DNA from 4 places in the Streptosporangium sp. NPDC049046 genome. Region 4 is predicted to be linked to each of the others. Evidence: riboswitches for the same ligand, from Rfam matches in the RefSeq annotation. Region 4 holds a riboswitch; each other region holds the start of a gene.
What was found. Region 4 has a riboswitch for cyclic di-AMP ahead of AB0B96_RS18470 (hypothetical protein). Riboswitches for the same ligand answer to the same signal wherever they lie in the genome.
Positions count from the first base shown of each region.

Region 1 (7,462 bases), on a different contig from region 4:
CCGCAAGACGCTGCCGGGACTGCGGGCCCTGGAGAAGTACGCCGTCCGGTGCGGCGGCGGAACCAATCACCGCATGTCACTTTCGGACGCCGCGCTGATCAAGGACAATCACGTGGTGGCCTCGGGTGGGGTCGCCGAGGCGTTCCGGGCGGTCCGTGACGCCTTTCCCGGCCTGCCGATCGAGGTCGAGGTCGATCGGATCGACCAGATCGAGCCGGTGCTGGCCGAGGGAGCGGAGGAGATCCTGTTGGACAATTTCACCGTCGAGGAGCTGGCGCGGGCCGTACGGCTGGTGGACGGCAGGGCGCGGCTGGAGTCCAGCGGGGGACTGACCCTCCAGGTCGCTCGTGCCGTGGCGGAAACGGGTGTTGACTACCTTGCCGTGGGCGCGCTCACGCATTCGGCGCCGGCGCTGGACATCGCCTTGGACCTTCGGGGGAATTGATGCTGCTTGCCATCGACGTCGGCAACACTCACACCGTTCTCGGACTCTTCGAGGGTGAGGACGTCATCGAGCACTGGCGGATCGCCACGGACGCCCGGCGGACGGCTGACGAGATCGCCGTCGTGCTCCAGGGGCTGCTCGGGCAGTCGCCGCTGCTCAAGGGCGCCGACGTCAACGGCATCGTGATCTGTTCCACCGTCCCCTCGGTGCTCAACGAGATGCGTGAGATGTGCCGCCGCTACTACGGCGACGTGAACGCGGTGATCGTCGAGCCGGGCGTCCGCACCGGGGTGCCGGTGCGGATGGACAACCCGAAGGAGGTCGGCAGCGACCGCATCGTCAACGCGCTGGCGGCGATCCAGCTGTACGGCGGGCCGTGCGTCATCGTCGACTTCGGCACCGCGACCTCCTTCGACGCCGTCTCCGCCAAGGGGGAGTACGTCGGCGCGGTGACCGCCCCCGGCATCGAGATCTCGGTGGACGCGCTCGCCACGGCGGGGGCGCAACTCCACAAGGTGGAGCTGATCCGTCCTCGCTCCGTGATCGCGAAGAACACCGTCGAGGCGCTTCAGGCCGGCATCATCTACGGCTTCGCCGGTCAGGTCGACGGGATCGTCGAGCGGATGGCGGCGGAGCTCGCCGACGACCCCGACGACGTCACCGTGGTCGCCACCGGCGGCGCGGCGCCGCTCGTGGTGAGCGAGGCCCGCTCGATCGACATGCACGAGCCCTGGCTCACGCTGATCGGCCTGCGCCTGATCTACCACCGCAACACGCCCTGAGGACGCCGGGGCACCGGGAGAGTCCCTCCCGGTGCCGGACGGGGGGAACTCACGGGGTTCGCCGCATCGGTACCCTTTGGAACTGTGACCGATGACGTGACCACCCCCGCCGAGGATCTGCCCGAGCAGATGCGCGTACGCCGGGAGAAGCTCGACCGCCTCCGTTCCGAGGACGTCGACCCCTATCCGGTGAACTTCCCGCGCACCGCGACCAACGCCGAGATCCGCCAGAAATACGCCGATCTCTCCGCTGACACCGCGACGGGCGACAAAGTGGGTGTCACCGGCCGCGTGATGCTGTCCAGGACCGGAGGCAAGCTCTGCTTCGCCACCATCCGCGACGGCTCAGGCGATCTCCAGATCATGGTCTCCCTGGACAGGGTGGGCGAGGAGTCCCTCGCCGCGTGGAAGCGCGACGTCGACCTCGGTGACCACGTGGGCATCGAGGGCGAGGTCATCACCTCCCGCAGGGGCGAGCTGTCCATCCTCGCCGACCGCTGGGCGATCACCTCGAAGTGCCTGCGCCCGATGCCGGAGAAGCACGCCGGGCTCACCGACCCCGAGGCGCGGGTCCGTCAGCGCTACGTCGACCTCATCGTCAACGACGAGGCCAGGAAGATGGCCCACACCCGCAGCGCCGTGGTCCGGGCCGTCCGCGACTTCTGGCACGAGGAGGGCTACCTGGAGGTCGAGACGCCGATGCTTCAGCCGATCCACGGCGGAGCCACGGCCAGGCCCTTCAGGACCCACATCAACGCGTACGACATGGAGCTCTACCTCCGGATCGCGATCGAGCTCTACCTCAAGCGGCTGGTGGTCGGCGGCCTGGAGAAGGTCTTCGAGATCAACCGCAACTTCCGCAACGAGGGCGCCGACTCCACCCACAACCCCGAGTTCACGATGCTGGAGGCGTACGGCACGTATCTCGACTACAACGACATCGCCGACCTGACCCAGCGGATGATCCAGAAGGCCGTGATGGCGGCCCTCGGCCACTCCGTCGTCGTCCACCAGGGCCAGGAGGTCGATCTCGGGCTGGCGAAGTGGCCGCGGATCACCCTGTACGGATCGGTCTCCGAGGCGCTGGGCGAGGAGGTCACCACCGAGACGCCCCTGGAGCACGTCCGCAAGCTCGCGGACGCGCGGGAGATCCACTGGGACGCCAAGTGGGGTCAGGGCAAGCTGGTCCAGGAGATCTTCGAGGCCCTCGTCGAGCACACGCTCATCCAGCCCACGTTCGTCATGGACTATCCGCTGGAGACCTCCCCGCTGGCACGCAACCACCGGGACAACCCCCTCCTCACCGAGAAGTGGGACCTGATCGGCTTCGGTACCGAGCTGGGCACCGGTTACTCGGAGCTGAACGACCCGGTCGAGCAGCGCCGCCGCCTCACCGAGCAGTCCCTGCTCGCCGCGGGCGGCGACGCGGAGGCCATGCAGCTTGACGAGGATTTCCTCACCGCCCTGGAATATGCGATGCCGCCCACCGGTGGCATGGGGCTCGGGATCGACCGTCTCATCATGGCCTTCACCGGCAAGAACATTCGCGAGACCATCCTGTTCCCGCTGGTCAAGCCGACCGCCTGAGCACGGCGAAGGGCGGCACGCAGGGATCTTGTGGTGGCGTCGGCCCCGGGCACCGCCCGGGGCCGGCGCCGTTTTCATGTGGTGGCGCGGTGAGACCGCCGTGAGTGCCGCGGGGCCGTCGACGAGACGGACGGGACGGACGGGACGAGAGCTGAGGGCTGGAAACGGTCGTCGCGCCCATGGTCCCCCATAATGCCGGACGCCTTTCCGTGCGGATCAGAAATCCATTTCCAGCACGTCCAATATCGCTTTCGCGTCCCATCGTCACCGCGTGATACTTCACGAATGCCGCGAAGCCGCTTCCTCGACCCCTATATTTCCGTCTTTTTCGCGGCGTGTCGTCAAGGTGGCGGATGGTGATGGCCGCCGAAGACTATCGGGAAGAGATCGGTTTTTACCGAGAAATGCGGGCAGTCCGGATCTCCGGAGGACCCGCTCCGGCGCGCCCGGCGGGGCGAGGGCTCCCGCGAAACCTTGTTCTGCCAGGACTTCGATCACCGCAGCCAGGGGTACCTGCCGGCTCGTGCTCGGGATGGGTCATGACATAGCCGCAAAGGCACTGACATATCATGAGTACTTCATGTAGCGCCTACTATGTCAATACTGGACGCGCGCTATGAAGAGCGGAACTTGACGACCTTTGAACAAGGCGTTTACCGTTCCTGGCGGACGGTATTCATTTCCGGCGTCTCGCACCCGGTTTCCAGAGTGGGGGGAGTGACTCTTGATGGCATATCCAGAAGTGGATTCACGCCATGGCGACAGCCCCCTGGGCATGAGCGATATCGGTCTCAGCGATGACGATCTCGTGCTGCTGGCTGAGCTCGCCAAGGGTGTCACGGTCGATCGGGTGGGGCGTCGCCTCGACATCAGCGGGCGGACCGTCAGGCGCAGGCTGAGAGGCATCTGCGACCGCATCGGTGTCGCCACGGCGATCGAGGCCGTCGCCTGGGCCGCACGCCGTCGCCTGATCTGACACGGCACCGCACGCGTGCCCGGCAGGTCGGGCCGGGCACGCGTGCGGACAGGGCAGGGGGGCGGGGTGGGGCACGCTCAGGCGGCGATGCGGACGCCTCCGACAAAGGGCCGGTTGTCGATCGTGGTGATGTGGACGACGTCACCCGTCCGGGGCGCGTGGACCATCAGGCCCGCGCCGATGTAGATCCCGACATGGTGCAGGTCGCTGTAGAAGAAGACCAGGTCTCCGGGGCGTAGCTCTTTCCTGGAGACGTGGGTGCCGGCGGTCCACTGGTCGCCGGTGTAGTGCGGCAGGCTGATGCCGACCTTCTGGTAGGCCCACATGACCAGCCCGGAGCAGTCGAAGGAGTTGGGACCCTCGGCGCCCCAGACGTACGGCTTGAGCTGCTGGGTGAGCGCCCAGCGGGTCGCCTCCGCGGCCTTGCCGCTTCCCACGATGGGCACGTTGGTCTTCACCCGGGCGCCCCTGTTGCCGACGGCCCTGGCACGCACCTCGCTGAACAGGTCGCTCTCGACCCGCGCGACCAGACGCTCGATCTTGGTCCGGTTGCCGTCGATCTCCGCCAGGAGCTTCTTGACCTCCGACGTCCTCGCCTTGGCGCCGGCCTTCGCCCGCTCGGCGGCCTCGATCGCCCGGGCGACCTGGGCGACCTCCTCGCTCTGCTGCTGCTGGAGCGCGTAGTTGGTGGTGGCCTGATCGAGGAAGGTGTCGGGGTCCGTCGCCTGTGTGAAGGCGAGTCCGGAGTTCAGGCCGCCCGACATGTAGGTGCTCTGCGCCAGGAGGGTGGCCTTGGTGCGACGGGAGGCCAGCTCCGACTCGCTCGACGCGAGGATCTTCTCGGCGCTCTCCGCGGCCCGCTGGGCCTGCCTGAGCTTGACCCGCTCGCCGTTGTACCGCTCGGCGAGGACGCCGATCTCCTCGTGCAGTTTCTCGGCCTGCTTGGCCAGCTGCTGGAGGCTGGGTTCGGGGTCGGCGGTGGCCGCGACCGTCGGTGTGCCGAGAGTGAGGGTGGCGAATGCCAGGCCGATCACCGCCATGCGGCGGCGCAGCCCGCGCGGCGCGCGTTCTCGACGGCGGGCGTCGTCGCCCGCGTTCTTTCCTCCGCGGTCGCGCTCGCGCTTCACCAACGGGCTCCTCTCCTCGGCCGCCTACCGGGTTAGCTGACGGGTTCGGGCCGGAGGCAGCCCTACCGAGTGCGCCGGTGGCACTCGGATTCACCCCCAAGGACGTGGTGGGTCCCCGGTTCCCCGTGGTGAGGGATTCGGCGGGTCAGGCTTTTACGTCTCTGACATCGAGCACGGAGATTAGTGCACCCGTGGTTCCTGCTCAACCAGAACTGCGAATTCAGTGGAGGTTCCGCAACTGAAGTGTCACGGAAAGATCACATGTCAATATGATCAACATGGCCATTACGCTGCCTTTACCTCCCCGGCGGGGGGTGCGGGGAAGGTCTTCCCAGGTCCGGGACCGTACCAAAGGTGAGTTGTGGCACACGTGAGATGCCGCGCGCCCAGTGTGGTAAAGCGATTACCGGCGGTCATGTGAGGGGGGTGTGCCGCGAGTTAAGGAGGAGCCGTAATTGAAGACCGGTGAGGACGTACGCTGAACGGTCATGGAGCAGCTTGCTGAGCATTCTCCCGTGCCGGTCGTGAGCACCCCGGGCGGCGGGGAGCGACGCGCGGGACCCGAGGGGGCGGAGCCTGACCCGCCCCTGCCCGCGGCGGCCGAGGTCGCGGAGATCGCCAAGGCCGCCGAGGTCTCGGTCCGTCGTGCCCGGACCCCGGACGTCCGCGCGATCAGGCGGCTCGTCGACACCTACGGCGGCGTCGGCCCCCGCCTGCTGGAGAAGGCCACCGTCACCCTGTACGAGGACGTTCAGGAGTTCTGGGTCGCCACCGACGCCGAGGGGGCGGTCATCGGCTGCGGGGCTCTCCACGTCCTCTGGGAGGATCTTGCCGAGATCCGCACCGTGGCCGTCGATCCGACCCGTCGCGGGATGGGAATCGGCCACCGGATCGTCTCCGCCCTCATTCGCACGGCCGCGGAGCTGGGCCTGCGCCGGGTCTTCTGCCTCACCTTCGAGGTCGACTTCTTCGCCAGGCACGGTTTCCGCGAGATCCAGGGCACGCCCGTCGCTCCCGCGGTCTACGCGGAGCTTCTCGCCTCCTACGACGAGGGCGTGGCGGAGTTTCTCGATCTGGAGCACGTCAAGCCCAACACCTTGGGAAACACCCGGATGCTGCTCCACCTGACACGTGAGCCCGACTGTGATGACTTTGGAGCTGACTGATCGGAAAGGTGACTGTCGATACCTATGTCGATACCTTGTGCAGCAGCAAGCATGTGCGTCTGACATTTGCCACATGCGCAGTCTAAGTGAGGTGACGCGGTGAGCACCGGACAGCCGCCGTATCCACAGGATGATCCCGACCGCGATCGCACACCGTCGGGACACCCGGATTACGGACAGCACAACGCGGGTCGAGCCGCTGGCGAACTCGATCCCGACGTAACGGTCATGGGATATCGGTCGGAGGCCTCACAGCCGAACACCGGCCCAGGACAGAGCCAGCCCGGCTACGGCCAGGGTTACGGGCAGCAGGGCTACGGCCAGCAGCCCGGTTACGGCCAGCAGGGTTACGGCCAGCAGCCCGACTACGGGCAGCAGTCCCAGCAGCAGGGCTACGGCCAGCAGGGCGGGACGGGGTCGTACGGGCAGCAGCAGCCCGGCTACGGCCAGCAGTCCCAGCAGCAGGGTTACGGCCAGCAGCCCAGTTATGGCCAGCAGGGCGGGACCGGCGGGTACGGCCAGCAGGGCGGGACGGGGTCGTACGGGCAGCAGCAGCCCGGTTACGGCCAGCAGGCGTCCCACGAGCAGTCGGGCTACGGTCAGCAGTCCCAGCCCGGTTACGGCCAGCAGGCTTACGGCCAGCAGCCGGGCTACGGCCAGCAGGGGGCCCAGCAGCCCGGCTACGGTCAGCAGCCGGACTACGGGCAGCAGTACGGCCAGCAGGGTTACGGCCAGCAGCCCGACTACGGCCAGCAGGGCTACGGCCAGCAGCCCGGCTACGGGCAGCAGGGCTACGGCCAGCCGTACGGCGGTCCTCCCGGGGCGCCCGCCCCGCTCGCGGAGTGGTGGCAGCGTCTGCTGGCGAGGCTGGTCGACGGGATCATCCTGGCGATCCCGGGGGTCATCATCAGCCTGGTGCTGACCGCGATGCTCGTGACCGCCCCCACCTTCGACGGCACGTCGATCACGGAGGGGAGCGGGACCTTCCTCGCCGGGCTCCTCATCGCGTTGGTCAGCGCGGCGATCTACATGGCCTACGAGTTCCTCATGCTCAGCAGGGGCGGCCAGACGGTCGGCAAGATGGTCATGGGCATCAAGGTCGTGCCGGTCGGCAGTGCCCTGCCGCCCGGTGGGCTCGGCTCCGACATGGCGGTCAAGCGCGCCGGGGTGATGTTCGGCCCGCAGTTCCTGAGCTGGATCCCCTTCGTAGGCTTCCTCTTCAACATCTTCAGCCTCGTGAACGTCCTGTGGCTGCTGTGGGACAAGCCGCTGCAGCAGGCCCTGCACGACAAGGTGGCGGGGACGGTCGTCGTCAAGATCAAGTAGTCCCCTGAATAACGGGGCCGGCGGTTCAACCGCCGGCCCCGTTTTCGTGCGCG
Region 1 is NZ_JBEZEZ010000007.1:129,186-136,647, reverse strand. Features, by position in the region: gene AB0B96_RS11945 (L-aspartate oxidase) at 1-445, shown strand, start outside; gene AB0B96_RS11940 (type III pantothenate kinase) at 445-1,227, shown strand; gene lysX (bifunctional lysylphosphatidylglycerol synthetase/lysine--tRNA ligase LysX) at 1,312-2,814, shown strand; gene AB0B96_RS11930 (LuxR C-terminal-related transcriptional regulator) at 3,590-3,790, shown strand; gene AB0B96_RS11925 (NlpC/P60 family protein) at 3,868-4,917, opposite strand; cyclic di-AMP (ydaO/yuaA leader) riboswitch at 4,923-5,070, opposite strand; gene AB0B96_RS11920 (amino-acid N-acetyltransferase) at 5,532-6,083, shown strand; gene AB0B96_RS11915 (RDD family protein) at 6,312-7,409, shown strand.
Region 1: it holds a riboswitch for cyclic di-AMP, as region 4 does, so the genes downstream of both, AB0B96_RS11925 (NlpC/P60 family protein) here and AB0B96_RS18470 (hypothetical protein) in region 4, are expected to answer to the same signal.

Region 2 (7,462 bases), on a different contig from region 4:
CTGGAGGCGCACGGCACCGCCCGCTACTTCAAGCGCCAGCGTCTCGGCGCCCTGGATCTGATCACCGCTCCCCCGGCCGCCGCCCCCAGGGAGCGAAGCCCGCTGGGCAGGCTCCGCGACCGCCTGTCGAAGGCGCTCCCCCAGGGAGACGGTCGGGTAACCGCGCAGGAGCGTTGATCGACATGGGACGCGGCCAGGCCGATCCGTTGCGAACCGCGGTTTTACCCGGTGGCCGGACATCGCCCGGCCCTTACCCCGACCGGTGCTCTAGAGTCGGCCGAACCCCTTGAGGTAGCGGCGCATCCGGCGCTTGGCGCGGTAGCCGACGCGCAGCATGTTCGGCGGCACCTCCACGCGCATGCGGGCGCGGCGGCGGGCGGTGGCGTACTCGGGACCTTCGAGCAGGGACATCGCCGGGGCGAGGCGGCCGGAGCGAGCCTTTCCCACCAGAGAGACCATCCGCGACACCCAGTCGCTCTCGCCACCGGGGTGGAAGTAGTTGACCTTGCACCAGGCGTCGTCCGGGTGCAGGAAGCGCCCGGCGGAGAGGTCGTCGAGGGTGCCGAGCAGGCCGCTGTCCTCGAAGACCAGATTGATCATCTCGGCGCCGACCCCGAAGTCCGACAGCACCAGGAGCGGTACCTTCTGGGCGATCGCCTCCAGCGCGGCGGTCGAGCTGACGGTGACGAAGCCCACCGCGTGGGCCAGGTGCTCGTGCATGGGCCCCACCGCGAAGCGCACGGCCTCGGCGCGCACCCGGCCCTCCTCGGCGAGCGACTGCCACAGGCGCTGGTAGTGGTAGCGCTCGTTGTGGGTCTGACGCTCGGTGTCCAGGGCCCGAAGCTTGACGACGACGTCCAGGTCGGGCCGCCTTCCGGCCAGCTCGGCCAGGGCGAGCAGGACGCGTTCGCGCTCCTCCCTGCGTTTGGGCACCTTGGCCTGGGTGGCGAACACCACCCGGTCGCGCGGCCCGGTGGCGGCGATCTCCGCGTCACCGCGCAGGAACGGCAACCTGGCCAGCCCGATCTGGCCGCCCCCGCCCAGTCTGGCGCCGATCTCGGAGAACTCCTCGACCTCCCGGCCGCTGTGCAGCACGAACAGGTCGCATCCGCTGCGGAACAGCCACGCCTTCTCGGTGGCGGGGACGGAGATGCCCGGCAGCCCCGAGACGAACACCGGCCGGGGCCGCAGCCCGGTCAGCACGTCTGCGGTCAGCACGTCCACCACCGGTCCCGTACAGGCGACGAGCACCACGTCGGGTCTGAATCGTTCGGCGGCCCGGCGCAGCGCGCGGGCCGACAGCACCGGCGGGTCTGCCGCCGAGCCCGCCACGGCGGCGTGGATCTGCGCCGGCGAAGGGGTGATGGGGGTGCGGACGACCACCAGTTCCGACTCACAGCCTGCGGGCAGGTCCCGCAGCAGGCAGGCCGCCCACTTCAGGTAGGAGTCGGAGTCGGCCACGGCCAGGACCTTCAAAGAAAACCTCCGGCGGGGAATTCCCCGGTTTCGTGTACGGGCACGGTGTGCGTGGCGCGAGCGGCGAGCCCGCCCGGCCTCGGCCGTCGGGTCATGACCCGGTGACTCCCGTGTCGTGATGGGCGAACCTCGACAGGTGGGAGCGCAGTGACGGCGCCGCCTCGGCCGTCCACCACTCGTCGGGAACGTCCACCGTCTCCACGGCGACCCCCCGGGCCGAGAGCAGGACCCGCAGGGAGGTGACCGCGGTGGACGGCAGGCTCAGCACCCGCTGCTCGGCGGCCAGGCCGCGCAGGGTCATCTCGGCGGGGATCCCGCCGTCGTAGACGGTGATTCCCGGCTGCTCCCCGACCCGGGCCAGGTCGCCGGGGTCCTCGCGGCGGTGCGGGAAGTAGGCCACCGGCTCGGCCGATCCGAGCCCGGCCAGCCAGCCGAAGTAGCGTTCGCGGTGGATCAGGCCGTTGCGGACCAGCGAGGTGCCGAGGACGACGGTGCGCTCGGCGGGGCGGGGCCTTCGCAGCGGCTGGGACCGCAACCAGGCGAAGTCGTGGGTGACCAGCTCGACTCCCCTGGCACGTACGGCCTTCGCCAGGTCGGAGGGCACCGGCAGCGCGGTGAAGATCGACAACCGCCCCGCGCGGGCGGCGGCGCGCAGCCTGAGCCCGGCCGCCGTGGCGAGGACGGTCCTGAGCCTCCCCGCCTTCCCCCTCGCCCTCAGCAGGGGCGTTCCCGTCCTGCCGGTGAGCAGTTCCAGGAGCCTGATGGTGGCGAGCCCGTCGTCGACGATCACGATCCGGCCGGGGGACGCGGTGAGCCAGCGGAACTGGACCTTGCCGGAGAAGGCGTCGCCCACCGCCCAGGTCTCCCCCCGGCGCGGCCGGGGCATGTCCGGGCGCGCCGGGGTGAGCTCAAGCCCTCTCGGCAGGGTGAGGCGGCCGAGTTCGCGGCCTGTCACGGCCAGCGGGCGGAGTTTCGCCCGGGGGACGAGATGGCTGCGGGCGCCGAGCAGCCCGGCATGGTGGGCCTCCACCGCGCAGAGCATCTGCAGCGGGGACTCCACCCAGGCGATGGTCGAATCCTGCTCCCGCGCGTGGTCTCGACCGTCCTCCACGCCGGGCGATGACCCGTTCACGACTGGCACAACCTAACCCGGTGGCCTTAAGGAGCAGGGAACTGCGGGTGAACAACCGACCACGCGAGATTGCAGATGATCTCTCTGGTCTTTACCTCTCCGCCGCCACCGTCCGAGATCGGATACGACCGGATGTCCGTCGGGCGGGCCGGCGTCGGCGGGGCCACGACGATTCATCGTCGCGGGCCGGGCGGGGAGGCGCCGGCCGTGGACCCCGATCACCTGGAGGCCGCGAGAACCTCCTCGGGCATGGTCGTGAGCCGCCGGGCCCCGTGTGCGCTCTCCGGCACTTCCATGGGAGAACTCCTACCATCCGCATACTTTTTACCATCGAATACTTGTTCTAAAAAATGGTGATTATATGATCTTCGGCGGAAGGGCTCCCCACGCGCGGTAGCACACCCTGGCCGACACCTCTCGGGCGGGTCGGGAAAACCCGGATCGCCGTGAACGCGGGGGATCCCGGACGCCCCTCCACCCCCGGAGGAAGGTGCGCCCGGCGCCGGAGGGGCGTGATCGACTCCCCCCTCCCTCGCCAGGCGGCACCCCGCCGTACCCCTTCATTTGGGACGTATTACCAAGTCAGAGCAATGTGTCCCACTTGTAATCGTCTGCCGGGTTGTCGTACGTTCGTCCTGTTCATGGCAATTGTCTAGGTCTATACAGATCTGTGCATTGCCGTCACATTGCCCGACCGCGCTCCACCCGGCGGAACCTTCCGCCGTCGGTGAGCACGGCCGCCGAATCCGCGAAGTCTGCGGAACCGGGGAACCACGTTCCTGGGGTGAATCAACGCACTCATGCGTCGTAGGGCACTTCCCAGCCCGAACCCGTCAGCTAACCCGGTAGGCGGTATGGAAGCGAAGCAAGGAGTCGAACCCCCGCATGACCAAGCATCGCCTCACCTCCACCCCCCGCGCCGTCTGCGCCGTCCTGGGCGCCTGCGCCGTCCTCGCGACGGGCACCACCGGCGCGGCTCTGGCCGACGGCCACGGCGTCGTGAACGCACCGCCCGCCGACACCCGCGCGCAGGACGCCGGGGCCGCGAAGACCTCCCTGCAGGTCATCGCCGAGGGCCTTCCCAAGGTCTCCGCCGCACAGATCCTGGACATCGCTTCCAAGCAGATCGGTGTCCGCGAGAACGCCCAGGGTGGTGGAACCAAGTTCCAGTCCTGGTACGTTTCGAGCCCTCGCGCCAAGGAGACCATGGCCCGCGACGGCGGCAAGAGCGTGTACGAGTACGCCAACGCCCCCTGGTGCGCGATGTTCGTCTCCTGGGTCGGCGAGACGGCCGGCATCCGCCCCACGATGGGCTGGGACGCCTACACCGTCGCCCACGCCAAGTGGTTCAAGAACAACGGACACTGGGGCACCGCCCCCACTCCCGGCGCCGTCGTCTACTTCGACTGGGCCGGCGGCAAGAGCATCGAGGGCATCGACCACGTCGGCTTCGTGAAGAAGGACAACGGGAACGGCACGATCACCACGATCGAGGGCAACACCGGCAACGGCGCCGTCGAGGAGCGCGTCAGGCCCGTCTCCCAGGTCGTCGGTTACGGCTACCCGGTCTACTCGGACTGACCTCCGGCCGCCCCGGCCCCCCGCCGGTGAACGCGGACCGGTCATCACACTCCCAGGGGCACCGCTCGTTCGAGCGGTGCCCCTGACGATATTCCATATTCCACCCCGCCCGCCCCTCTCTCTCCCCTCCGCGAGCCCCGCACGGCCACGAAATGCCCCAACTGGTATGCCCGTGAGATGGGAGCGCTCCCAATCACCCTTGTGGGAGGTATGTCGACTTTTCACACCAAAAGTCCCACCTAAAGCGGCTGGATGTAACGGTTGAGTTTCGGCATATTGACGTCCTGGTTGCCCATCGTCCACTCTTCGTGGGAGCGCTCCCAAAAGCACATTGAGGAACGATCTCGTCGCGACGACCGCGTTTGTCGGGGACCGGTCCGCGATGTCGCCTCCCAATGAAGTTCGGGCGACCACCTGAGAGGGGTCCGGAATGTTGAACAACAAGCGACACGGCAAGCTCGCCGCCGTCGCGGTCATGGCGGCCACCGCCCTGGCCATCACGTCATGTAGCTCCAGCGAGCCGGCGGCACCCGCCGCGGAGGGCGGTTCCTCCGCCCCGGCCGAGCCGGTAACCATCACCGTGCACACCTTCGGTGGCGGTGAGAACTTCGGCTACGACAAGGCCGTGGAGACGTGGAACGCGGCGAACCCGAACATCCAGGTCAAGTACCAGAACCTGACCGACCGTTTCGAGGACGTCTATCTTCCGCAACTGCTCCAGCGCCTGCAGGCGGGCAGCGGCGCGGCCGACATCATCGCCCTGGACGAGGGCGCGATGGGTCTCATGAAGGCCCGCCCGCAGTTCTTCACCGACCTCGCCGAGTACGGGCTGGACAGCCGTAAGGCCGACTTCCCCGCAGCGAAGTGGGACAACGGCATCAACGCCGACAACAAGCTCTTCGCCCTGGGCACCGACATCGGTGGCATGACCATGTGCTACCGCAAGGACCTGTTCGAGAAGGCGGGCCTGCCCACCGACCGCGAGGAGGTCGGCAAGCTCTGGCCGGACTGGAACGCCTTCAAGGCGATCGGTGAGAAGTTCAAGGCCGCCAACCCCGGCAAGACCGATCCCAAGTTCCTCGACGGCCCGAACACGCTCTACAACGTGATCCTGTCGCAGGAGGCGCCGAAGAACGGCAACGTCGCCTACTTCGACAAGAACAACCAGCTCATCATCGAGAGCAACCCGGCCATCAAGACCTCCTTCGACACGGTGAAGGACTTCAGCGAGGCCGGTCTGACCGCCAAGCTCGCCTCGTTCACCCCGCCGTGGAACGCCGCGATCAAGAAGGGCGCCTTCGCGACCATGGGCTGCCCTGCCTGGATGCTCGGCGTGGTCTCCGGTGCGGCCGGTGACGACAACAAGGGCAAGTGGGACGTCGCGGCCGTGCCCGGCGGCGCGGGCAACTGGGGTGGCTCCTACCTCGCGGTTCCCAAGCAGAGCAAGCACCCCAAGGAGGCCGCCGAGGTTCTGAACTACCTCACCGGCAAGGAGGGCCACGTCATGGCCTTCCAGGAGGCCGCGGCCTTCCCGAGCTCCATCCCCGCCCAGCAGGACCCGGCGGTCGCCGACCTGAAGAACCCGTTCTTCAACGACGCGCCGACCGGCCAGATCTTCGGTGCCTCGGTCAAGGACCTGCTGCCCGTCTTCCTCGGCGAGAAGCACGCCCAGGTCAAGACCGCGGTGGAGAAGGTCCTCGAGGGCATGGACCAGGGTTCGGTCCCCTACGACCAGGCCTGGACCAAGTTCCTTGAGGCCGGCGTCAAGGCAGCGGGCTGATCCCCGTACCGCCCCGCATCGGCCCGGCTGTGGCGATCCCGCAGCCGGGCCGGTCGCCTGCCCCCGCTGAAAGGCTCTGACCGATGACACTGCACGTCGACTCCCCGGCCGCGCCGCCACGGCCCGGCCCCCGCCGGTCCGGCGGGCGCCGCGGACCGAAGCAGGGCGGTGGGTGGTCTCGCTTCGACCTCCGGGCGACCCCCTACTTCCTCGTATCCCCGTACTTCCTGCTTTTCGCCGTCTTCGGCGTCTTCCCCCTCGGCTACACCCTCTGGGTCTCCCTGCACGACTGGGAGCTCGCCGGAGACAAGACTCTCGTCGGCCTCGACAACTACATCGAGCTGATCACCGACGAGGCCTTCTGGAACGCGGTGATCAACACCCTCGGCATGTTCGTCATGTCGACGATCCCGCAGCTCGTCCTGGCCCTCCTGCTGGCCAACGCGCTCAACAAGCGCATCCGGGGACGGCTCTTCTTCCGCCTCGGCGTACTGCTGCCGCTGATCACCTCCGTCGTCGCCGTCGCCGTCGTCTTCACCCAGCTCTACGGGCGCGACTACGGCATGATCAACTGGTTCCTGAGCTTCTTCGGGGTCGACGCGATCAACTGGCAGAACGAGAAGTGGTCCGCGTGGATCGCGATCTCCACGATGATCGACTGGCGCTGGACCGGCTACAACTCGATCATCCTGCTCGCCGCCATGCAGACCATCCCCAAGGACCTCTACGAGGCCGCCGCCATCGACGGCGCCACGCCCAGGCGGCAGTTCTGGCAGATCACCATCCCGATGCTCCGCCCGACGATCATCTTCGTCGTCTTCATCTCCACCATCGGCGGCCTGACGCTGTTCACCGAGCCGGTCATGTTCGACGGCAACCCGACGATGAGCGGTGGCGCCACCGGCCAGTACCAGACCGTGGCGATGTTCATCGTCAAGGAGGCGTTCCGCGACTTCGACTTCGGCTACGCCGCCGCGGCCTCGTGGCTGCTGTTCGCACTGATCCTCATCGGGACACTCATCAACTACTCCTTCACCCGCCGTATCGGGGGTTCCAAGTGACGGCCACCCAGCTCCGGCGGCCCCCCGCGCAGCACTCCCGACGCCCCTCGGGCCAGTCGGCCGCGCGAAACCGCATCTGGGACGCGGGCCCGCTGACGAAGGTCGTCCTGGCCTTCGCCCTCGTGCTGTCGGCGTTCCCCATCTACTACATGTTCATCATGGCCACCCGGACCAACGAGGAGGCCATCGACGTACCCCCGCCGCTGTTCCCCGGCGGCCACCTCGGTGAGAACATCGCGCGACTGCTGTCCACCGAGGACGCCTACTTCATGACCGGCCTGATCAACTCGGCCATCGTCTCGGTCACCGTGACGGTCTCGGTCGTGCTGATCTCCACCCTCGCCGGCTTCGCCTTCGCGAAGCTGCGCTTCAGGGGCAGCAAGATCCTGCTGGGCCTGATCCTGGTGACGATGATGGTCCCGCTCCAGCAGA
Region 2 is NZ_JBEZEZ010000004.1:126,526-133,987, forward strand. Features, by position in the region: gene AB0B96_RS06965 (polysialyltransferase family glycosyltransferase) at 1-177, shown strand, start outside; gene AB0B96_RS06970 (DUF6716 putative glycosyltransferase) at 268-1,476, opposite strand; gene AB0B96_RS06975 (hypothetical protein) at 1,568-2,608, opposite strand; cyclic di-AMP (ydaO/yuaA leader) riboswitch at 3,337-3,475, shown strand; gene AB0B96_RS06980 (CHAP domain-containing protein) at 3,494-4,189, shown strand; gene AB0B96_RS06985 (extracellular solute-binding protein) at 4,620-5,969, shown strand; gene AB0B96_RS06990 (sugar ABC transporter permease) at 6,053-7,030, shown strand; gene AB0B96_RS06995 (carbohydrate ABC transporter permease) at 7,105-7,462, shown strand, end outside.
Region 2: it holds a riboswitch for cyclic di-AMP, as region 4 does, so the genes downstream of both, AB0B96_RS06980 (CHAP domain-containing protein) here and AB0B96_RS18470 (hypothetical protein) in region 4, are expected to answer to the same signal.

Region 3 (7,462 bases), on a different contig from region 4:
GTCAGCAGCTACCAGGTCGGGTCGATCAACGGCTGGGAAGGCATGATCTACCAGTCCGACCCCGGTGCCCTGCTGAGCGGCCTGGCGGCCGCCGACCAGATGTCCACCTCCCGCGCCCAGTCGCTGAACGCCTTCGACGAGGCCACCAAGGCGCTGCGGATCGGCCGGGACGAGGCGAAGAAGGCCCTGGTCGACGCCGACAAGACGCGGGACGAGCTGGCCGAGGAGAAGGCCAAGGCCGAAAAGATGGTGAGGGCACAGACGAAGCTCCTGCGCGAGCTCAACGCCTTCAAGGTGGGCAACCCGCAGAGCACCGGGGTCCAGTACACCGGCTCAGCCTCGGGCAACGCCCGCGCCGCCCTGCAGTTCGCCTTCGCCCAGATCGGCAAGCCCTACCGGTACGGCGGCACGGGTCCCAGCGGCTGGGACTGCTCCGGTCTGGTCCAGAGCGCCTGGCGCAACGGGGGAGTCTCCCTTCCCCGGACGACCTGGGAGCAGTGGAGCTGGGGTGCGAGCCGCAAGGTCTCCCTGAGCGACCTCCAGCCCGGCGACCTCATCTTCAGCGAGGGCCTCGGCCACGTCAGCATGTACGCGGGCAACGGCCAGATCGTGCACGCCCCGCAGACGGGCGACGTCGTCAAGACCGTTCCGCTGTCGTCCTACGGCCGTCGCATCGTCGGAGCCGTCCGCCCCTGAGCGTTGCCCCCGCAGCGTTGCCCTGCAGCGTTGTCAGTGGCCGTCAGTGGCCGCCATGGCTCCCCGGTGGCGCCCGGTGCCCCAGGCGGTCCCCCGGTGCTCCCCTGTGGCTCAGCGGCCCCACGGCGGCTCCGTCCGCAGTGGCCTGCGAGGCGACGGCGCGGCTCCCGGCCGGGTGAGGTGCCGGGAAAAACCGGATGTGCCGGGCGCGGTGCTGCTGCGAGCATCGGAACATGATCAAACCATGGATACCCGACGAGCTCGCGTACGCCGGACCTGAGCACCTCGACGCCGCGTTCGTCGCCGGGTTCGACCGGAAGCAGGGCAGGCCCGACCCCGAAGAGGACCTCGCCGTGCTCGCGAGGCACGGCGTGGGGGAGAGCGCGACGGTGGTGGAGTTCGGCGCGGGGACCGGACAGTTCGCCCTGGCCGCGGCGCGGCGGTTCTCGCGGGTGGTGGCGGTGGACGTCTCCCCGGCGATGCACGACTTCCTGGCCGCCCGTGCCGCCGAGAACGGGCTCTCCGCCGTCGAGTGCGTGCGGGCGGGCTTCCTGTCCTACGAGCACACCGGGCCGCCCGCCGACGCGGTCTACACCCGCCACGCACTCCATCAGCTCCCCGACCTCTGGAAGGCCGTCGCGCTCGACCGCGTCGCGCGGATCGTACGGCCGGGGGGCGTCCTGCGCCTGCGTGACCTGATCTTCGACTTCCGGCCGGACGAGGCCGACGCCGTGTTCGGCCGCTGGCTCGACGGCGCGGCGGACGACCCCGCGCTCGGCTACACGCGCGAGGACTACGCCGAGCATCTGCGCACCGAGTACAGCACCTTCAGATGGCTGCTCGAACCGATGCTGGACGCCGCCGGCTTCGAGATCGTCGAGGCGGACTTCCAGCAGTCGATCTACGGGGCCTACACCTGTGTCAGGCGCTGAGAGCGTCCGGCCGACCGTCCGGGAACGGTCCATCATCAGTGGATCGCGATGAGTGTGACGAACATTACGAAACCGTGATTTGCCGGGCGTGATGCGAAGGATGTGACGAGGGTCATATCTCATTAGCATAAATGGCCATTAAGCAGGGATAACAGGAAGATCAAGAAGGGTGTCGGCTCTCCCGGATTTGGGGAATGCTTTGCCGAACGTTGGGGATCGGGGTAACTTCTGGCGTCGCGACGTGCAAGCCACGCCGTCGCGGCGAATGTCGGTCTTCGGGCCGGTTCCCTTATAAGAATCCAGCCGGCCGCCGTGCCCCCACCCGGGGGTGGAGATCATTACGGCGGCCCGCCGAATCCATGCAGCCAGGAGGCATGGAACCGGGGACCCAAAAGGCCCAGCACGCTGCGGCCAGGGGTGAATCGGCATGTTTATGCCGTAGGGCATCTTCCAAGCCCGAATCCGTCAGCTAACCCGGTAGGCATCAGTGGAAGCCCCAAGGAGAAATCCTGTCCAGCACCCTGCACAACCCTCGTCTGTCGCGCCTTTTCCGCCTTTCCCTCGGCGGTATCGCCCTCACGTTGACCGCCTCAGCCGGAGCGGTCACCCTCGGGCCCACGGCGGCGCAGGCGGCGGACGGTCCTCCCGAGATCCTGGTCAACAGTGCGGCCGGCGTCTCTGAGAAGACCGAAAGCACCACCAAGACCGTCACTCAGGCCTCGGCCACAGCCACGGCGAAGGCCAAGGCCACGGCGAAGGCCAAGGTGAAGGCCAAGGCCAAGATGAGCAAGGCGGCACGACAGAAGGTACGGGCCGGTAAGGCGGTCTCGACGGCCAAGAAGCAGATCGGCACCCCTTACCGCTGGGGAGCCTCCGGGCCCGGAGCGTTCGACTGCTCGGGGCTCGTCCGGTACGCCTGGAAGAAGGCGGGTGTGTCCCTCCCCAGGGTCACGCACAGCCAGTACAGGGCGATCAAGAAGAAGGTCTCGTGGAGCAAACTGCGCCCCGGTGACCTGATGTTCTTCAGCGGGAAGGGCCACGTCGGCATGTACGTCGGCAAGGGCAGGATGGTCCACTCGCCGAGCAGTGGCAAGACGGTTCGTGTCGTGAAGCTGGCGGGCTACTACAAGTCCTCCTTCGCCGGAGCGGCACGGCCCGGAGCCTGAGCCCGCGCCCGGGTGGGGGACCCGGGACCGCGTCGAGCGCGGCTCCCGAACTCCGAACCCGAGTGCCGGACCCGAGCACGGCGCCCGAGCGCCGGACCCGAGCACGGTGCCTGAGCACCGCGCCCGAGTACGGGAGCCCGAGCCCGCGTCCGGGCACACGCCGGAGGCGCGTCGAAAGCGCGTGCCGAAAGCACACGCCCGAGCACGGAAAAGCGGCCCCGGCCCTCCACCAGGAGGGCCGGGGCCGCTCCATGCCGGTCGAGATGCCGGTCAAGTACCATCGGCTCGTATGTCCGTCCCGAAAGGGCGCCGCGCCGTGCTCGCCGGGATGCTGGCGCTGATGAGCGCCGGTCCGTTCGCCGGGACGGGCCCCCTCCTGGCCGGAGCCGCCCCGCTCCTCCCGCACGGCCCGTACGACGCCCGGCGCCTCCTCCGGGACCCGGGCGACCTCCGCGACCTGTGGCCGGGTGCCGCCGTCACCGTCACGGGCGAGCACTCCCTCGTGATCGGCCACGGCGTCCCCGACGCCGTCCTGCGGGATCTGGCGGCGAGGGCCGACCGCGCCCGCGCGACGATCGCGGAGATCTGGGGGCCGGTCCCCGCGGTGATCCTCTTTCCCGCCGACGACGCCGAGGCCGCGACGCTCGCCGGAGCCGGCAGCACCCGCGGCCTGGCCGCGATGGCGACCGCGGACCGGGTGATCGTCCTGCCCTCGGGATACGCCAGGCTCACCGAGACCGGCAGGGACGTGGTGATCACCCACGAGCTCGCCCACGTGGCCACCGGCGCGACCCGTGGTGGCCGGGTGCCGATGTGGCTGTCGGAGGGCTTCGCCGACTACGTGGGCTACCGCGACGCCGGGATCGCGGTGCGCACGGCCGCCGCCGAGCTGGCCGCCGAGGTGCGCGCGGGCGTCCTGCCCGAGCGTCTGCCGGGACCGGCCGACTTCGCCCCCGGTGCGCCGAGGCTCGCGCAGGCGTACGAGGAGGCGTGGCTCGCCTGCCGGTTCGTCGCGGAGCGCTTCGGGGAGAAGGCGCTGGTGAGGCTCTACGGTAGCGATGTCGGGAGCGCGCTCGGCCTGTCGCCGGCCGAGTTCACCGCATCCTGGCGCGACTACCTCGGGAAGGAACTCACGTGACGCTGAGCACGAAGGACGCGCCCTCGGGCGTGCGGTCGGCGGGATGGGCGACGGCCGGCCTGGGGGCGGTCACGCTGGCGGTCGTGGCGTTCACCACGCCCTGGAGCGTGCTGCCCGACGGAGCTCCGCCCGTCACCCCTGATCCGGCCCGCGACTTCACCGCCGAGCAGATCGCCAGGGCCGAGACGTTCGACGCGCTGGTCAGCCTTCCCGGCTACCTGTCGCTCGGCCTGACGCTGGTCGTGGCGGGGGTGCTGATCGCCACCCCGCTGGGCGCGCGGCTCGTCGACCGGCTGCCGGGGCCGTGGTGGCTGCGGACGCTGCTCGGCGTGCTGGCGCTGTCGGTGGCCGTGGCGATCCTGCGCTGGCCCCTGGGGATGTGGTCGGAGGGCTACCTGCGCGACTTCGGGCTGTCCACCCAGGCATGGCCCGCGTGGGCGGCGGACCGGGCCAAGAGCACCGGCATCGGCGCCGGGCTGACCGCGATCATGGTGGTGGCGGTGATCGGCCTGGCGCGACGCTACCGGCGCTGGTGGATCCCCGCGGCGGCCGGGGCGTTCGTCCTGACCGTCGCGGCCTCCTTCGCCTACCCGGTGCTCATCGAACCGGTCTTCAACGACTTCAGGCCGCTGGAGGCCGGGCCACTTCGCGACGACCTGCTCGCGATGGCCGACAGGGACGGCGTGCCGGTCGAGAACGTGCTCGTCGCCGACGCCTCCCGGCGGACCACCGCGCTCAACGCGTACGTCTCCGGATTCGGCGCGACCCGCAGGATCGTGGTCTACGACACGCTGCTGCGCGCGCCCGCCGACGAGGTCGAGCTGGTGGTCGCGCACGAGTTGGGCCACGCCAAGGCGGACGACGTGCTGTGGGGCACCCTCGTCGGCGGTCTGGGCGCGGCGTTCGGGGCGTGCCTGCTGTACGTGGTGACCTCGGCGGGAGGCGTGCGGCGCAGGGCCGGGGTCACCTCACTCGGCGACCCGAGGGCGGTGGGACTGGTGATGGGGGTGCTGAGCCTGGCCACGGTCCTGTCGGGGCCGGCCCAGAACCTGGTGAGCAGGCATATCGAGGCCCGCGCGGATCTGCACGCGCTCGACCTGACGAGGGATCCCGCGACGTTCGTGGCCATGCAGAAACGGCTGGCATTAACCAATATTTCGGATTTGTCGCCTGATTTCGTTGAGTATGTACTTTATGTATCGCATCCCACGGCACCGCAGCGCATCGCCATGGCACGTTCCTGGGCCGGGCTGAACGGCCTCCCCGAGCCGTGAGCCGCACGCTGGTCGTCACGAACGACTTCCCGCCCCGCGCGGGAGGGATCCAGTCGTTCGTGTACGGTCTCATCGCCCGACGCCCGCCCGGCTCGGTCGTCGTCTACGCGCCCCGGTGGACCGGCAGCGCGGCCTTCGACCTGCGCCAGCCGTATCCCGTCGTACGGCACCCCACCTCGCTGATGCTGCCCACGCCCGCCGTCGCCCGCCGGGCCGCCGAGCTGGTCGCCGAGTTCGGGTGCGACACCGTGGTCTTCGGGGCGGCGGCGCCGCTCGGGCTGATCGCGCCCAGGATGCGCGAGGCCGGGGCCCGCCGCGTCGTCATGGTCACCCACGGCCACGAGGCGGGCTGGACCGGGATCCCGGTCGGCCGCCAGGTGCTCGCCAGGATCGGGGCGAGCGCGGACGTGGTCACCTATCTGGGGGAGTACACCCGGCGCAGGCTGGCCGGGGTGATAGCCGAGGACAAGCTGGTACGGCTCGCTCCCGGCGTCGACACCGAGGTCTTCCACCCGGGGGCCGGGGGAGGGCGGGTGCGCGCGAGACTCGGCCTGGGAGAGCGGCCGGTGGTGGTCTGCCTGTCCAGGCTGGTGCCGCGCAAGGGGCAGGACACGCTCCTGCGGGCCTGGCCCGGCGTGCTCAGGGACGTGCCCGGCGCGGTGCTCCTCATCGTCGGCGGGGGCCCGTACCGCAGGACCCTGGAGCGGCTGGCCCGGCCGCTGGGCGGCTCGGTCAGGATGACCGGCCCCGTGTCCGAGGCCGAACTGCCCGGCTACCTCGCCGCGGGCGACGTGTTCGCGATGCCGTGCCGCACCCGACTGGGCGGCGTCGACGTGGAAGGGCTCGGCATCGTCTACCTGGAGGCCTCCGCGAGCGGCCTGCCCGTGGTGGCCGGCTCCTCGGGCGGCGCCCCCGACGCCGTACTGCGCGGGGAGACGGGCCTGGTCGTCGACGGCACCCGCCCGCGGGAGGTCGAGGCGGCCCTGATCGGCCTGCTCAAGGACGGGGCCGGGGCGCGTGCCATGGGGGAACGCGGGCGCGAGTGGGTGGCGCGCGAGTGGAGCTGGGACCTCGCGGCCTCCCGCTTCGCGCGCCTCCTGGAACCGGCGGAGACCCCCTGACGGCAGAGGGGCTCCGCGAGGACCTGCCTCCTGGCCGTGCAGGGGCCGCTGAGACCTCTGGCGGTGGAGAGACACGAGGCCCCGGGGCCGTGAAGGGATCCCGCTGAGACCTCTCGCGAGAGGTCTCAGATGGGCACCCGGCCGTAAGCGGGGCCGCGCGGACCTCTCAGCCGTAGAGGGATTCGACGGGGACCTCTCGTGAGAGGCCCCAGCGGGCATCCGGTTGTAAGCGGGGCCGTGAAGATCAGCCGTAGAGGGATTCGACCTGCTTGGCGAAGTCGCGCATCACGATATTGCGCTTGATCTTCAGGGTCGGGGTGAGGTGCCCGCTCTCCTCGTTGATGTCGAGGTCGAGGATGACGAACTTCTTGATCTGCTCGGCCTTGGAGACGGACCTGTTGGCGCCGTCCACCGCCTTCTGCACCTCGGCGACGATCGCCGGATCGGAGCTGAGGGTGGCGAGGTCAGCACCGGTCCTGTCGTTGGCGGCCTTCCACTGCTCCAGGGCCTCGACGTCGAGCGTGATGAGCGCCGCGACGAACGGCCTGTCGTCGCCGACCACCATCGCCTGGCTGATCAGCGGGTGGGCCCGGATGTGGTCCTCCATCGGGGCCGGGGCGACGTTCTTGCCCGCGGCGGTGACGATGATCTCCTTCTTCCTGCCGGTGATGCGGAGATAGCCGTCCTTGTCGAGCTCGCCGATGTCGCCGGTGTGGAACCAGCCGTCCGCGTCGATCGCCTCCGCGGTGGCCTCCTCGTTGTTCCAGTAGCCCTTGAAGACGTGGCGCCCCTTGACGAGCACCTCGCCGTCGTCGCCGATGCCGATGGTGACGCCGGGGAACGGCTTGCCGACGGTGCCGATCTTGTTGGCTCCCGGCATGTTGACCGAGGACGGCGCGGAGGTCTCGGTGAGGCCCCAGCCCTCCAGGGTCTCGATGCCCACGCCGCGGAAGAAGTGGCCGAGCCGCTCGCCAAGGGCGGAACCGCCGGACACCGCCGTCGTCAGCCTGCCTCCGGTCGCGGCGCGGATCTTGCCGTAGACGAGCTTGTCGAACAGGGTGTGCTTGAGCCGAAGGCCCAGCCCCGCGCCACCCGCCGACTCGGCCCTGCTCCAGGCGACGGCGGTGTCGGCCGC
Region 3 is NZ_JBEZEZ010000001.1:443,414-450,875, reverse strand. Features, by position in the region: gene AB0B96_RS01880 (NlpC/P60 family protein) at 1-696, shown strand, start outside; gene AB0B96_RS01875 (class I SAM-dependent methyltransferase) at 930-1,628, shown strand; cyclic di-AMP (ydaO/yuaA leader) riboswitch at 1,968-2,127, shown strand; gene AB0B96_RS01870 (C40 family peptidase) at 2,210-2,794, shown strand; gene AB0B96_RS01865 (hypothetical protein) at 3,084-3,932, shown strand; gene AB0B96_RS01860 (M48 family metallopeptidase) at 3,929-5,206, shown strand; gene AB0B96_RS01855 (glycosyltransferase family 4 protein) at 5,203-6,327, shown strand; gene AB0B96_RS01850 (long-chain fatty acid--CoA ligase) at 6,572-7,462, opposite strand, start outside.
Region 3: it holds a riboswitch for cyclic di-AMP, as region 4 does, so the genes downstream of both, AB0B96_RS01870 (C40 family peptidase) here and AB0B96_RS18470 (hypothetical protein) in region 4, are expected to answer to the same signal.

Region 4 (7,462 bases):
CCACCCCCGCCGAGTTGCCGCTGGACATCGCGGATTTCACGGGCAGGGATGGCGAGGTGGCAGACCTCACCGAGGTCCTCACCAAGCCGCGGCCGGGTACCGTCGCCATGGCCAGCATCGCGGGTCTGGGGGGCCTGGGCAAGACCACGCTCGCCGTGCACGTCGCGCACCGGATCGCGGGTCGCTTTCCCGACGGCCAGCTCTATGCGGACCTGCGTGGTGCCTCCGCCGACCCCGCCCGCCCAGAGGACGTGCTCAGCCGGTTCCTGTTCGCACTGGGCATCAGCGCCACCGGCATACCCGAATCCCTGGAGGAACGCGTGGCGTTCTACCGGAGCTGCCTGGCCGGACGCAGAATTCTCATCCTGCTCGACGATGTCGCCGGAGAGGAGCAGGTGCGGCCGCTCCTGCCCGGGGCCCCCGGCACGGCCGTGCTCCTTACCGGATGTGTCCGGCTGGTCGGTCTCGAGGGCACGAGCCTGCTGGAACTCGATGTCCTGCCGTCGGCCCAGGCCTTGGACCTACTGAGAAGAATCGTCGGCGACGAACGCGTCCAGGACGACCCGGACGCGGCTCTGGAGATCACCCGGCTGTGCGGCCGGGTCCCGCTGGCGGTCCGCATCTCGGCGGCCAGGCTTCTCGGTAGAAGGCAGTGGAGTCTGTCCCACCTCGCCGGTGTCCTCGGGGAGGAACGGCACCGGCTGGACGAACTTGTGGCGGGCGACCTCGACATCCGCGTGGGATTCGAGATGAGCTACCGGATGCTTCCCGCGGGTGCGCAGCGGGCCTTCCGGTTAGCCGGACTGCTCGACGCGCCCGATTTCGCTCCCTGGGTGGTGGCGGCCCTCTTGGACGTGCCGGTACGGCAGGCGGAACACGAGATCGAAACCCTGATCGACGCTCATCTGCTGAACCCCACCGGGACGGACGAGACGGGCATGCTCAGGTATCGGTTCCACGACCTGATCCGGTTGTACGCGCGTGAGCGGGCGCAGCGAGAGGATTCCGAACCCGAGCGCCAGGCCGCGCTCGGGCGGGCCCTGGGCGCGTGGCTGGCGCTGGCGGAGGTCGCGGCGGAACACGTCCAGGGCCCCTGCTACGCACCCATGCACAGCTGTGCGCCGCGCTGGCGGCTGCCTGCGGCGGTCTCCGGTCCGCTGCTGGCCGACCCGATGGCCTGGTTCGGCGCGGAGCACGCCGCGCTGATGGCGGGGGTCGCCCAAGCGTGCGAGGCGCGCCTGACCCGACTCGCATGGGACCTCGCGGGGTCCACCGAGACGTACCTCAACGTGCGCGGCTTGTATGACGGCTGGCAGCGCATGCACGAGCAGGCGCTCGCCCTCTGCCGCGAGACCGGCGACAAGCGCGGCGAGGCCGTGCTGATGCGCGGCCTCCTGGAGGTCACCACCTGGAGCTCACCGGCGGGCCCCGGACCGGCGATGACACGGATGCGGGCCGGCGCTTCACAGCTCCTCGACCTGTTCACCATGCTGGACGATCCGGTCGGAACGGCCGATGCCTTGGCGACCCTGGCCTGGAGCATGACGGCCGATGGGAACGGTGGTGCACAAGCGCTCGCCCTGGCGGAGCGCGCTCTGCGGACGGCCGCCGACGCGGACTACCTCGGCGGCCAGGCGCGGGCCTATCACGTGATGGCGATCATCCATGGCGAGGACGACCCTCAAGGGGCGCTCACGGTCCTGGAGCAGGCGACGAAGGTCGCCGAGGCGCTCGGCAACGCTCACTACACCACGACGATCACCCAGTTCCTCGGCGCGGCGAAATCGTTCTGCGGTGACATCACGGGCGGCCAGGAACTGCTGGAAAGCTCCTTGAGAATGGCACGGCGGTTGCACTACCGCTATCTGGAGACGTTCTCGCTGCTCTACCTCTCGAAGCTGTTCGCCGCGGTCGGGGACGAGCGGGCCAGGGCGACCGCCGAACTGACGCTGGCCCACAGCGAGGACGGCAACTTCGGCCATTATCTCGCCGACGCGCTCAGCGTTCTTGGACAGTTGAACCTGGCCGAAGGAGACCTGCCCGCCGCCATCGCCACTCTCGAACGCTCGGTCCGGGTGTGGCGAACCCGCGGCTCGATCCCCTACCTGGCGCGGACGCTCCGTGCCCTCGGCGACGCCCACAGTGCCGCCGGCGACCATCACACGGCCAGGGCCGTCTGGGAGGAGGCCCGTGAACTGTTCCACGGGATCTCGCACGAGAATGGCGTGAGAACGCTGGACTCCCGGCTCGTGTGAAGGGCGGCCAGGCTCTCGGCGACATGTCGCCGTGGATGACCGCCATCAGACGGCGGCGGTCATAGAGGGCCAGGTGCCGCCTGCCGGTTCTTGGGATTGCTTCGTATCGATCGTCCCGCCGTCGTCCCCTTTTTACGGGCTCCGGCGGCGTGCTGGTGGGCGCGGGCGATGGTGGAATCGATGCTGACGGTCCACTCGACCTGACCGATCGAGTCGTCCTTGACCTGCGTCTCCTCCAGCAACCGGGCCCCCGTGCCGTCTCATGCTCGTCGTGCGGCCATTGGGCGATCAGATGGCTGAGGAACCGCGCGCCTGTCTCCCCCCGCGCGTGAGGCGGTCGCGCCGGCCCGCCACATCAACTATCCGCTGCACCTGGCGGATGCACTGGAGCATCCGGCAAGCCTTCAGGGCGTGACCGACGCGCACACCGAAGGCAGGCCGTTCGATAAGGAGCCTCCAAGGTCCGCAGCGTCATCAGGTGAGGACGCTGCACCCGTTCAGCCAAGCAAAGCCGGGTGGCCAGGCGCATGAGGAGCAGCAGGTCGTCGCGTTCTGGACGACCGGCTCGACGCCGGCCGCGGGCGGGCCGCTGATCGAGCCGGCCGGGAGCACCGGAGGGCCGGCGCTCTCCGGTGCTCTGACCATGCTGCTCCCGATCGCGGCTCTCGCCGTACTCGGAAAAGGTCGGGCTGAGGAGGCTCAGCGCTTCGCGAGGTTGTACTGGATGGTGTACTGCCGCGCTCCGCAGCAGCCAGGGTGGCTCGGGTTGGGAGTCCGGATCCAGAGCTGCCCGAAGTTGCTGCCGCCGCGCACTTTGACCGTTCTCATGACCGAATACGCCTTGGAGCCGCCGTCGCAGATTTTGCCGTATCTACCCCGCTGGGCCTCCCAGTTGTTCGCGTTCGCGAAGTAAAGGTCCGGAAAGATGCACCCGCCCTTGGGGAAGCCGTTCTCGCGGATCACGATGGACCGCAGCTGCGCGGACTTGGAGGACTTGTAGGCCCAGGTGGTGGTCACCTTGATCGGGTAATTCCGGCCACGGTGGTCCTTGATCGCGACATAGGTGATCACGGACTGGACCGGCTTGACTCGCTTGACGTAGCTGATTTTTTGGTTGGGTGCGGCGTGTGCGGCGGGTGCCACGAGCAGCCCGGCTCCGAGGGCGGCGGTGAGAGCCACTCCGATCGTGGGAAGCCGGAATCGCGTAAGGGGTCGCACTGGTTCTCCTTCACCATGCAAGGCGTTTCTGGACAAACGATCATCTGACCGGTCGGCAGGTACTTTCGAGAAGCGTGGTCAGGCCGAAGGGTGAGCGTCGAGCCGGGTGAAGATGGAGCCGGCTGGCTGCGCGGGCGCTGAGCACGTGGCCCTCGCACATCCGCATTTCGGCGCTGCCCCGATAACGACGTCAGCCGAAACGCCGAGAACGGACACGACGCCTGCGATCCTCTTCTGCTTGCTGGTCGCTACAATTCCCTTCCCTTCAAGCGTTTTTCGAGTTTTGCGCCGACCGAAATCTATACGACCTTGGTATATTCAGAGAATATGGTCGGCATACGGGCGCTGGATCCTGCCGGGTCCTGCGCGCCAGGTGATGACGGTGCGGACATGGTCGGGCCCGTGCCTGGATCGACCAGTGGAACCTGATCTCGGCTGAACCCGCGCCCGGTCCTGCAACAGGCTCAAGCGGGCCACTGCGAGCCGGCGACCTGGAAGGTGACCGATCGTTTCTTTCCGAACCCGTGACGGTCGTGCCTCCCGACGTCAAGATGGTTCGGATCAAGACCCATGCTCACACCGGCACCGGATTTCATGAAAGCTCCAACACGTATGCGTTCCGACACCCGGCAGACGTGCGGGCGGTGGGCTACTTCAGGAACCACGCTCGGACGAGGGTAACGCTAATCAAGATCAAAGCGTTCTATACGAATGGCTTCGACGGGAATGCGCTGATCGCCCCGGCCATCAATAACAGCAAAGGCTCTTTCCGTAAGGATTGAATAACCAATGGTTATGCGCCTCGATGATGAGGTGATCTCAGAGAAATAATTCGGGCAGTTGCGGATATCCGGTACGCCGCCCGTGGCGTTTCGGGCCTTTCGGGAGAACTCGCCGAAGGCCGGAGAGAAAGACGCGGAGCCTCCGGTGGATGAGTTCTCATCACAAGAAGCCGCAGCGGTGCGGCTTTGGACGAGGGAAGGTTCGCCTGCCGCAAGTGCCTGGGCCCGGGACCGATGGATCCGGCGAGGGCGTCGTCCGGCTCGGGAACCGCTGGGTGACCGGGTGGTGCCGGATGCGAAAAGCCGGCCTCCAATCTGTCTTCGTTGGTCGCCCCCCTGCCGCGCCGGGTGACCTACGGGCGCAACCGGGCCACCTCCCATCCGTCACTCGATCAACTGGTCGGACTCAGGACCTGCTCGTCCAGGGGAACCCGTCCTGCGCGTCCGTGCAGGACTCCGCCGCCCTACGCTCTATCGCGCGCCAACCGAAGATCATGAAGCGGGAAGTCCGCGAAGCGTCCTGAGAGGACCTTGCGACAAGATCACCGCAGGGCAGAAGTCTGGTGGTTCAGTACATCGAGATGTGCGGATGGTCGAAGTGGTTGGCCGTGATGCCGCCTCGGTTCGACATGAACCTCCAGCCGGAGCCGTGGTTGATGCGCTGGCGCCAGATCACGTACTTCACGCCGAGCTTGGCCTTGTTCTTGATGGCCCAGGCGGCGATCTCGTCGCCGAGCGCGAGGTTGGCGGCCGTGGGCATCGCGCCACCGGCGCTCATCATGAAGTCGCAGGCGCGGCCCAGAGGATGCTCGCCGCCGTCGTTGACGGCCCGGTAGCAGCCGACCGAGTACGGCAGGTTGAAGCGCCTCATGACGGCGTCGCGCATGATCCGGGTGCGGTCGGTGATGTTGTCGGGGCCGGTGGGCAGTTGCGGCGCCCAGCTGCCGTCGGCGCGACGGCCGGAACCGGTGGGGGCGAGCCGGTCGAGCTTGTTCTTCATGTCGCGGATCAGCTTCTCGGCCTTCTCTCGCTGCGCCTGCACCTCCTTGGCCTCGTCGCCGATCTCGTCGGTGAGCCTGGCGGCCGTCTCGGCCGCCCGCTTCCTGCGGTCGATGCTGTTGACGAAGCCCTCCAGGTGGGCGGCCTGCTGGGCGGTGAGCTGCTCCATCACCGCGGCGGCGCCCATGTCGCCGGAGAACATCAGCGCGGGCAGCCCTCCGCCGCTGCTCTGGTAGCGCAACTGGACGATGGAGTCGACCTCCCGCTTGGCCTCGACGTAGGTCTTCTCGGCCTTTTCCAGGTTCTGCTTGGCGACGATCTCGGCCTTCTGCGCCATCTTGAGCGACTCGCGGGTGGCCGCGTAGGTCTCGATCAGCTTGTCGACCTGCTTGCCGAGCTTGGCCAGCTCGGCGCGGAGCTTGGCCTCGGTGGGCTTGGGGTCCGCGCTTCCGGCGGTGGGGGCGCCGATGGTGAACACGACGATCGAGCTCAGGCAGAGGGCCAGAGACGCACGCCGACGGAACGTGGGGGACGGGGCCGCCACGCACTCTCCTCTCCTTACGCCTACCGGGTTAGCTGACGGGTTCGGGCTGGAGGAAGCCCTTCCACCGAAGTGGTTTCACCCCAGGTGCGGTGGTTCCCCGGCTCCCGGGCAAGGTGCCCGGGATTAGGCAAATCAGCGTTTACAGCCGATGTGGGAAGGATAGTAGTGGTAAACAGCAGGTCATGCGACCTCAAGACGAGACCAAGCGGTAATCAGTTCGTGACAACAGAGCGCAGCAGTTGTGCTGTCGCCTCGGGCGACACGTCGTTCACGAAGGCGCCCATCGCCGACTCCGACCCGGCGAGGTATTTCAGCTTGTCCGGCGCGCGGCGGATGCTGAACAGCTCCATGTGCGCGTACGACAGATCGCGGCCGGTGGAGACCGGTGCCTGGTGCCAGGCCGCGACGTACGGCATGGGCACGCCGAAGATCCCGTCGAGGCGGCGGAGCACGTCGGTGTAGAGGGGGCCGAACGCCGCGCGTTCCCCGGCGTCCAGCGCGACCAGGTCGGGGACCCTGCGGTGCGGGTAGAGGTGGACCTCCACGGGCCAGCGCGCCGCGGCGGGGACGAAGGCCGTCCAGTGCTCGTTCGAGCCCACCACCCGGATCTCGGCCGCACGCTCCGCGGCCAGGACGTCGGCGAACAGGTTGCCGCCCGTCCGCTCCCTGTGGCGCTCGGCCGCCCCGAGGGTGAGCCTGGTGCGCGGGGTCACGTAGGGGTACGCGTAGATCTGGCCGTGCGGGTGGGCCAGGGTGATGCCGATCTCCGCCCCCCGGTTCTCGAAGCAGAAGACCTGCTCCACGCCGGGCGTCGCCGACAGCTCCGCCGTACGGTCGACCCAGGCCTCCATGACCAGTTCGACCCGCTCGGGGGAGAGCCGCGAGAACGCGGAGTCGTGCTCGGAGGTGAAGCAGACCACCTCGCACCTGCCGACCCCCGGACGGACCTCGCTCAACCCTCCGATCGGCCGGTGGTCGCCCGGCTGGGCGGAGAACGAGGGGAACCGGTTCTCGAAGACCACCACCTCGTAGTCGGAGGAGGGGACCTCGGTGAGATTGCCCGGAGTCGAGGGACAGAGCGGGCACTCGTTGGCGGGGGGAAGGAAGGTGCGGCCCTGGCGGTGCCCGGCCACCGCGATCCACTCCTCGGTGAGCGGGTCGTAGCGCAGCTCGGAGGCGGCGGGACGGGGCGGCAGGTCGCGCCGGTCGGGTGCCGTGCGGTCGGCGTCGTCGCGCCGGTCGAAGTAGAAAAGCTCCCGGCCGTCGGCCAGGTGGGTGATCGTACGCTTCATCGGCCGGCGATCTCGCTCTCGCGCTGGGGGTCGGTGATGATCATCTCGCCCACCGAGGCGGCGAGCTCCTCGCGGGCCTTCTCGGTCATGCCGGAGTCGGTGACCACGATGTGGGCCTCGGCCAGCTCGGCGATCGTGCTGATGCCGACCGTGCCCCACTTGGTGTGGTCGGCGAGCACCACCAGGCGGTGCGCGGAGGCGACCAGTTCGCGGTTGGTCTCGGCCTCGAGCAGGTTGGGGGTGGTGAACCCGGCGCGGGTGCTCATACCGTGCACGCCGAGGAAGAGGGTGTCGACGTGCAGGCCGCGGATCGCCGAGACCGCGACCGGACCGACCAGCGCGTCGGAGGGGGTGCGGACCCCGCCGGTCAGC
Region 4 is NZ_JBEZEZ010000011.1:258,296-265,757, forward strand. Features, by position in the region: gene AB0B96_RS18450 (BTAD domain-containing putative transcriptional regulator) at 1-2,255, shown strand, start outside; partial or broken gene AB0B96_RS18455 (IS5/IS1182 family transposase) at 2,384-2,470, opposite strand; gene AB0B96_RS18460 (hypothetical protein) at 2,955-3,473, opposite strand; gene AB0B96_RS18465 (hypothetical protein) at 3,998-4,255, shown strand; gene AB0B96_RS18470 (hypothetical protein) at 4,824-5,798, opposite strand; cyclic di-AMP (ydaO/yuaA leader) riboswitch at 5,802-5,938, opposite strand; gene galT (galactose-1-phosphate uridylyltransferase) at 6,011-7,090, opposite strand; gene AB0B96_RS18480 (DeoR/GlpR family DNA-binding transcription regulator) at 7,087-7,462, opposite strand, start outside.